Regions from separate parts of the Clostridium sp. LIBA-8553 genome, predicted to be linked through region 1. Evidence: a T-box and tRNA genes for the amino acid it is inferred to sense, from the RefSeq annotation. Region 1 holds a T-box; the other holds one or more tRNA genes.

What was found. A T-box is a leader RNA that pairs with one kind of tRNA and senses whether it is charged. The one in region 1 lies ahead of argS (arginine--tRNA ligase), so its partner is inferred to be a tRNA-Arg.
Region 2: it encodes a tRNA-Arg, which carries the amino acid that the T-box ahead of argS (arginine--tRNA ligase) is inferred to sense. The anticodon was not compared.

The regions. Positions count from the first base shown of each region.
Region 1 covers NZ_CM173489.1:2,378,028-2,382,461, reverse strand. The annotation lists gene AC2JAQ_RS10515 (CapA family protein) at 1-145, shown strand, start outside; gene AC2JAQ_RS10510 (Ppx/GppA phosphatase family protein) at 180-1,688, opposite strand; T-box leader at 1,861-2,062, shown strand; gene argS (arginine--tRNA ligase) at 2,164-3,861, shown strand; gene AC2JAQ_RS10500 (FeoB-associated Cys-rich membrane protein) at 3,907-4,056, opposite strand; gene feoB (ferrous iron transport protein B) at 4,070-4,434, opposite strand, start outside.
Region 2 covers NZ_CM173489.1:3,110,700-3,115,133, forward strand. The annotation lists gene AC2JAQ_RS14035 (Na+/H+ antiporter NhaC family protein) at 1-808, opposite strand, end outside; SAM riboswitch class I at 907-1,070, opposite strand; gene AC2JAQ_RS14040 (pyridoxamine kinase) at 1,148-1,990, opposite strand; tRNA gene AC2JAQ_RS14045 (tRNA-Lys) at 2,124-2,199, opposite strand; tRNA gene AC2JAQ_RS14050 (tRNA-Gly) at 2,245-2,318, opposite strand; tRNA gene AC2JAQ_RS14055 (tRNA-Gln) at 2,390-2,464, opposite strand; tRNA gene AC2JAQ_RS14060 (tRNA-Arg) at 2,468-2,544, opposite strand; gene AC2JAQ_RS14065 (hypothetical protein) at 2,646-3,338, opposite strand; gene AC2JAQ_RS14070 (HNH endonuclease signature motif containing protein) at 3,529-3,933, shown strand; gene AC2JAQ_RS14075 (GDSL-type esterase/lipase family protein) at 4,127-4,434, opposite strand, start outside.

The DNA of each region.
Region 1 (4,434 bases):
TCCAAAAGAAAATAAAAAGTCAGACTATTATATATTACCTATAGAAGAAACATTAAATAGTGAAAAAGGAAAAGAATTAGATAAAAATGTTATAAGCGAATTAAAGAAATCTCTAGAATCAACTAAGAGTTTAGTAGAAAGATAAAGTCTACAGGAGAACTTTCTCCTGTAGACTTTTATTATGCTTTTTCAATAATTAACTTTTTATTATAAATCTCTGAGAATGCTTTAGAGCTTCTTTTTGCTTGACGGATTTCTAAATCTAGGTCATAGTCAGAATAAAGTTTTAATGTAACTGTATCTTCGTTAATTATTACATCAAGATTTTTTACATGACCAGTTAATCCTCTATCTAATCCTTCAGCAAGTTTAAGAATAATTCCTAAATATTCAACATGCTTTAAATCAAGTCTATTTATTATAGTAGAATATTTTGCAAGTGGTGCTTGATAAGAGTTATTTCTATGATAAGCAGCACATAAAGCACTTAATAATATTTCCTTATGAGTTAATCCATTTATATGAGAACTTAAAATAACATAGAATGAATGAACATGATGATCATAGTATCTTATACTTATACCGCAGTCATGAAGTAATGATGAGGTTTTTAGTATGTTTTTAAATTCATCATTTAAATGATGAAGGGGTTTTAAACCTTCAAATAATGAAAATGCAAGCTTACATACATTTTTAGCGTGAGGAATATTTATATTTAAAGTGTCCATAATTCCTTTTAAACTTACATCTAAAATATCATCATTATTATGGAATGTATCTGTTATATATTCATATATAAGTCCTTCTCTAAGCCCACGACCACAGATTATTACTTCGTTGGTACCAGTAAAGCTTAAAACTTCTTTTATTAAATTTGTGGAAGCAACTATAACATCAGCTCTTGCTGGAGAAAGTCCTTCAATTTTCTTTCTTTGACGAAGATTTTTACTCTTTAAAAGATGAAACATTTCATCTATATCATAATCATAAAGAACGTAGTTATGAACTATATCAATGGGATATCTTTTTCTACGTCTATCCATTTTACCAAGGTTTCTAAAAGAACCTCCAACACCTATAACAGAATTAAACTTAGTATCTTTAAGCCAAGATATTTCTTCAAGGTGCTCTTCAATATATTTAACACAGTTTGTATTATTCTCATATCCAATCATGTCACTTAATTGGAACATTGATGTTAATGTTACATATCCAAATGGAAGAGTAATCTCTTTATGAATTTCATTGTTTTTTAACCAACATATGTGAGTATTATTTCCGTTTATATCTAAAAGAAGAGAATTATTTATATAAAGAGAGTTTTTTGCTCCTAAAAAGTTATAATGAATTTCTTCTTCATTAGATAAAATTCTAAGGTCTAATCCAAGTTCGTTCTTTATTATTTCCTTAAGGTTTATTTTGTTATCTAATTCTCTTATGCTTTCTGCACCGATAAGTATTATTTTTGATGCACCACAAGAGATACACATAGATTTAAAAGCCTTTATAGATGAAATTGTAAGTTTAATTTTTTCTTCATCTATAATTGAACAAGCAAATAAATCAGAACCAAGTCTTATATGTTCTTTTAATTCATCAATTATTTTAAAATATCCAGAGTTTTCAACTTCTGCAAGAGTTAACCTTACTGAGTTCGAACCTATATCTATTACTCCTATTCTATCCATTTCTTTTCCCCTCTACTTGTTTAAAATATAATTTGATTATAATACTGATACTATAGAATTTCAAAGATGTTTTCAATGGGTATTTTAAAATAAAACTTTATTAATAATAAATAAAAGAGGATATTGACAGTATTTAAGGTAAAATAATATAATAATTAAGAAAAGATAATATAAAAAGTCTGTGAAGAGAAGAGTAGTCTTTATGATTTCTTAAGCGAGTAAGGGATGGTGTAAGCCTTATAGAATAGTATAGATGAAGAGAGCCTCTGAGATTGCATTTTAATATTGTATTATTAAAATGTCGCTTATGCGTTAACTTATAAAGTGGGTTTTTAACCAATTAGAGTGGTACCGCGGATATATCCGTCTCTTTGTTTCAAAGAGGCGGTTTTTTATATTGTAAATAAATTTATATTTTGGCAATAATGTCATTATGTGATATGTTTTAAAATCAGATATAATAAGGAGGATAATTATGGATTACAAAAAGTTAGTTGCAGAAAGAATTAAAGAGCATGTTGATCTAGAGTTAGAAAACATAGAAAAACTTATAGAAATACCACCTAAACCAGAAATGGGGGACTTTGCATTTCCTTGTTTCCAATTAGCTAAGGTTATGAGAAAAGCTCCTAACATGATAGCAGCTGAGTTAGCTGAAAAAATAAACAAAGAGGGATTTGAAAGAGTAGAATGCTTAGGACCTTACTTAAACTTCTTTGTTGATAAAGTGGCTTTCTCAAAGAATGTAATAAATAAAGTTTTAGAAGAGGGAGATAACTACGGTTCTTCTAAAATAGGAGAGGGAAAAAATGTTGTTGTTGAGTATTCATCACCTAACATAGCTAAGCCTTTCCACGTTGGACACTTATTCACAACAGCTATAGGACATTCATTATATAGAATGTTAAACTTTGAAGGATATAACCCAATAAGAATAAACCACTTAGGAGACTGGGGAACTCAATTTGGTAAATTAATATCTGCTTATAAAAGATGGGGTAATGAAGAAGCTTTAGAAGAGGCTCCAATAACTGAACTTTTAAGAATATACGTTAAATTCCATGATGAGGCTGAAAATAATCCAGAGCTTGAGGACGAAGGAAGAATGTACTTCAAGAAGCTTGAAGATGGAGATGCTGAAGCTGTAGCTTTATGGGAAAGATTTAAAGACTTATCATTAAAAGAGTTTAATAAAATATATGGTATGTTAGGGGTAGACTTTGATTCTTGGGCTGGAGAAAGTTTCTATAATGACAAGATGGATGTAGTAGTAGAAGAGTTAGAAAAAGCTAATATATTAACTGAAAGTAATGGAGCTAAGGTTGTAATGTTAGATGAGTACAATATGCCACCTTGTATAGTTGTTAAATCAGATGGAGCATCAATATATGCAACAAGAGACTTAGCAGCAGCTATGTACAGACACAAAACATACGACTTTGATAAATGTATATATGTAGTTGGTAAAGATCAAATATTACACTTTAATCAAGTATTCAAAACATTAGAGTTAGCAGGTAATGAATGGGCTAAAAACTGCGTACACATTCCATTTGGATTAGTTAAGTTTGCAGATAGAAAACTTTCAACAAGAAAAGGTAATGTAGTTTTACTTGAAGACTTATTAAATGAGGCTATAGATAAAACTAGAGAGACTATAGAAGAAAAGAACCCTTCATTAGAAAATAAAGAAGAGGCAGCTAAGAAAATAGGTATAGGTGCTATATTATTCACTTACTTAAAGAACTCAAGAGAAAGAGATATAGTTTTCGATTGGAAAGAGATGCTAAGCTTTGAAGGAGAGACTGGTCCTTATGTTCAATACTCATATGCAAGAGCTAAGAGTATATTAAGAAAGGCTGAAGAGCAAAATATAACAGCTGAGCCAGACTTCACAAAATTAACTTCAAAAGAAGAATTTGAGTTAGCTAAGACTTTAGAAGGATTACAAAAGGCTGTAATACTAGGAATCGATAAGTTAGAGCCTTCAGTTGTAACTAGATATTCAATAGAAGTAGCTAAAGCTTTCAATAAATTCTACAACAATCATACAGTTTTAAATGTTGAAGATGAAGGATTAAAGGCAGCAAGACTTGCACTTATAAAGGCTACTGCACAAGTTATTAAGAATGCTTTATTCTTAATAGGAATAAATGTAGTTGAAAAGATGTAGTTTATAATAAAAAATAACCAATTCCAAATGGAATTGGTTATTTTTTTATTTTTTATTATCTTTTCTACTAGGACAACTTCCTTTAGAAGCACATCCACTGCAACCACTACATTGTCCTTTAGATGATTTTTTAAAGTTTTTATATAGTATAAACACAACAGCTATTACTATTAAAGCTGTAATAAAAATTTCCATAAAAACACCTTCTTTAAAATATTAATAAACCAATATGATAAATTATGAAGGCACTTACCCAAGCAACTACAAATTGGAATATTACTGATAAAATTGTGAATTTACCACCATATTCTTTCTTCATAACACCCACAACACTTATACATGGTGTATAAAGTAATACAAATACCATAAATGAGTAAGCAGAAATAGCTGTAAAGAATTGTGGTAACATATGAACTAAGTCACCTTTATAAATAACTTCCATTGTTGAGATTATAGTTTCTTTAGCCATTAATCCAGTTAATAATGAAACTGAGGCTTGCCAATCACCAAATCCTAATGGAGCGAATATAGGAGCTATAAATGAACCTATATTATATAAGAAACTATGAGTTA
Region 2 (4,434 bases), 730 kb from region 1:
AGAATACCTTTAAGTCCATTGATCCAGTAAAGAATCCAATTCCTCCTGCTAGTACTATTCCTCCTGCTAGTATAGCAATTACATTCCCCCCCATTAATGCTGCTATTAAAATTCCTAAGTATGGTATAACCTTTATTAAATTATAATCATATTGTCCAACTGAAGTATTAGATCCACTTCCTAAGAATGTGTATAATACAATTACTAAAACAGCTGCTGGTAATATAACTTTAAAGTTTATTCTAAACTTATCTCTCATCTCACATCCCTGAGTTTTTGTTGCTGCTATTGTTGTATCAGAAATCATTGATAGGTTGTCTCCAAACATAGCTCCACCTACTACTGCCCCAACTATAAGAGGTAATGCTATATTAGTTTTATCTGCGATTCCCATAGCTATTGGTACTATGGCAGCTATTGTTCCCATTGATGTTCCTAATGATATAGCTATAAATGATGATATTACAAATATTCCTGCTACCAATATGTTTTTAGGTAATATTGTTAGCCCTAAATTTACCGTTGATTCTACAGCTCCCATATTCTTAGCTACTTCTGCGAAAGCTCCTGCTAATATAAAGATTAAACACATTAAAATTATATTGCTATTTCCTGCTCCCTTACAGAATATTTCTATGTTCTTCTCAAGCCCTCTTTTTCTATTCATAAAAATTCCAACTAATGCTGCTATTATTCCTGGAACTAAAACAGATACAGAGTAGAAATCTTTCATTACTAATGAAGTTCCCAAGTAAATAGATACAAAAATTATTAATGGCAATAAAGCTGAAAACTTTCCTTTTTTCATTTTCTCTCCTCCTAATCTATTTAATAAATCTCTCTTTTATCCTACAAAATAAAAAACTTCTATCCTAGGATAGAAGTTATTATTCTCACAGATTCTTATTCTTATCTCTCAGTTTCTACCGCAGGATTTAGCACCGCTATAAATCTTTGCATAACAAAATATTACTGACTTAAACTTTTTTTAAATCAGTATTGTTTAACCGCAAAGAATTACCGGTTGCTGGGTTTCACAGGGCCAGTCCCTCCACCTCTCTTGATAAGATTTATTAAATTTTATTTTTTACTAATACTAACACGCCAAAATTACTTTGTCAATTTAATTTATATGGTTTTTAACAATTTATTTACTTACTAATTTATATAACAAACTTTCAAGCAATATTCCTTCATTAGGTGGATAATCAAATTTTTCACTATATTCTATTGCTTCCGCTATAAAGTTGCATGCTTTTTCTAATGCTTTTTCATCACATTCTCCTCTTAGTATCCATCCTATTAACAAAGACGCAAAGGCATCTCCAGTTCCACAATAAAATGCATTTATTTTTTTATGAGAATAAGTGTAGAACATATTTTCCTGTTTATCATACAGTACAGTATCAATATATTCATTTCCCTTTGAACTTGGTACACTTGTTATTATACTTATTTTAGGTCCTAAATTACCTAACCCTATTAAATATTCTTTTATTTCATCTTCATTTAAGTTTTCTTTATACTCTTCTCCTAGAAGTAAAGTAGCTTCTGTAATATTAGGAGTTATTATATCTGCATTTTTAATTAAAATTCTCATCTCTTCAATCATTTTTTCGCTCATTGCATCATATAGCTTGCCATTATCAGCCATAACTGGATCTATAACAACTAAAGTATCTTCTTCTTTAAATTCTTTTATAAATTCCTCTACAAATTTAACTTGATTAGGATCTGCTAAATACCCACTATAAATACATTGAAAATCTAAGTTAAGCTTTTTCCAATGCTTCTTAGTTTCATATATAAAATTACTTAAATCTCTAATTGCAGGTTTTCCAAATCCGTCTGTATGTGTTGATAAAACCGCAGTTGGAAGTGGACATACTTGATTACCCATTGAAGATAATATAGGAATTATTGTTGCTAAAGCTGCTCTCCCATAACATGAAATATCATGTATAGCAGCAATTTTATTCATAGGTTTCATTTTTATCTCCCTTCAAAATCCGATCTAAATATAATTCTTGTTACATAGTATTATATTAATTAATTTTTCTTATATCAAATGTATCGATATATTTTAAAATAAAATAAAAAAGCATCGCTATATAAGCGATGCTTGGTGCACCATCAGGGATTCGAACCCTGGACTCCCTGATTAAGAGTCAGGTGCTCTACCAACTGAGCTAATGGTGCATATTGTATTTTTTAAGATAATTTTACAGTAAACTCTTAAAAAAATGGAGCGGGTACCGGGAATCGAACCCGGGTATCCAGCTTGGAAGGCTGGTGTTCTACCATTGAACTACACCCGCTTGGTATGTTTATATGTTAACACAATGTTAACACGTTGTCAAGTATTTTTTTGATTCATCATTCAAAAAAATGGCTGGGATAGCAGGATTCGAACCTGCGAATGACGGAGTCAAAGTCCGTTGCCTTACCGCTTGGCGATATCCCAACATGGTGTACCTTAAGGGATTCGAACCCCTGACCCACGGCTTAGAAGGCCGTTGCTCTATCCAGCTGAGCTAAAGATACAAACTTGAATCAACAAAAATTATTATACATAATTATTTAAAAATTGTCAACATTTTTTTGAATTTATTTTATATTTTTATTAATACTAAGCGAATTTAATTTTAAACAATATCTTCCAAGTACTTAAATAATACGGTTTTAAATCTTTCTTCATCATCTTTATTTTTATGAGCATTTCTACAAACTTTAAACCACTCTTCTGTAGTCATTCCTATAGTTTTTTCATAGCAATCTTCACAATCAGTTTGTAAATTAGTTTCAACTACAAATCTACCTAATTCTTCAGCATTATTGAAGACTTTTAAGTATAAAAATTCATCCTTATCTCCGATCCAATTGTTATTAAATCTACTACAGAATATTTTTAATTTTCTCATTCCATTTTCAGCATTGTATCCATTTAACTTCCTTAATGCTAAAATGTCATTTTTCATTTTTTCTCTATCTTCTTCTGTTGCTTTACTCTTTATTATAGAAATAATTTTTTCAACATCAATCGATGGAATATGTGTTACTAATTTTCTTTTTCCTTCAACCCATTTATAATAAGCCTCTGGCATAAAGACATATTGTATAAATTGTATTAGGCTATTATAATTAGGTACCATTACCCAGACATTTTGAAATCCAACATGTCTGTTGAATATTACATAATGTAGATACTTTGTGTCTTCAGTTATAGGTTCATCTTTGAACATTCTTCCTTTTAGGGTTTCATTTTTTCTTATTAATTCACCCCAATATTTCTCGGGATTTTCTTCTTTTTTTAATCTTTGACGAAATAAGTTACGCATCTTAAAACCCCCTTTATATACTTTATAATTTAATTATATTGCTAACTTTTTTTAACATCAAAGTGTAAAAAATCCTAAATTTCTTTATATACCCTCGTATACATCTAAAAAAGCTTGCTTATATTGATTAAACTATTTTTTTATGCTATTTTAATACTATAAATGGGTATATCAAATTAAGGAGGATTATATGTCTTATTGTTGTGAGATTTGTGGTAATTACGCTGATGTTCATCACATAGTTCATAAATCAGAGGGTGGTCTAGACTTTAAACTAAACTATAAATATTTGTGTAAGAAACATCACCGTTCTAAATGTAGCCCTCATAGAGATAAGGTTGTTGATTTAAATTATAAACTTGAAATGCAGAATAAACTTAATGAGCTCTTCATAAAAAGTTTTTATACTGGTAATGATATAAAAACTATGCTAGGACTTACACCAGGTTCCTTAAAAAAATTAACTAAGAACCTAAAGCGTTATAAAGAAGGATATTCTAAGGATGAATTAATATTTAATCTTATGGGCAAAAAAGTTTATTCAGAAGAATATATAGAAGATTTCATATTGCAAAAAGCAATAAGTTGTATATAAAAAAGCTGTATCAAGACTAATCCAGTTTTGATACAGCTTTATTTTATATTAATTACTAATTATTTAATCTTCCTCATGAAATAAAGCTATCTTTTTCTTTTTTTAAACAAGTTAAAATTTTATCCCCTTATTTTGCATTCTAACTAATTTTTTTATAATTACTAATTACTTTAAACAACTAACTTTTAACATCTTAAAGTGATTTATCCCATGGTGTTTCTATTGTAAACCCACATGTTAAACTATTATAATTATAGATTCTTAAATCCTTCAAAATCTTCTTAGCAATTTCTAAATGTCCCCTATGATTAGGACTTCCTTCTACTAGCCATGATTTTTGAAGTAATTCTTGACCTTTACTTAATTTATACCAATATTTATAATGATCTATTAACAATATTTCTTCTTCCTTAGCAACCTCTCTTATAGCTTTTATATATTCCTCTATATTTCTTTCATTTTTTATTGGACTTTGCAAAACAGGTATGGAGTTTATACTTT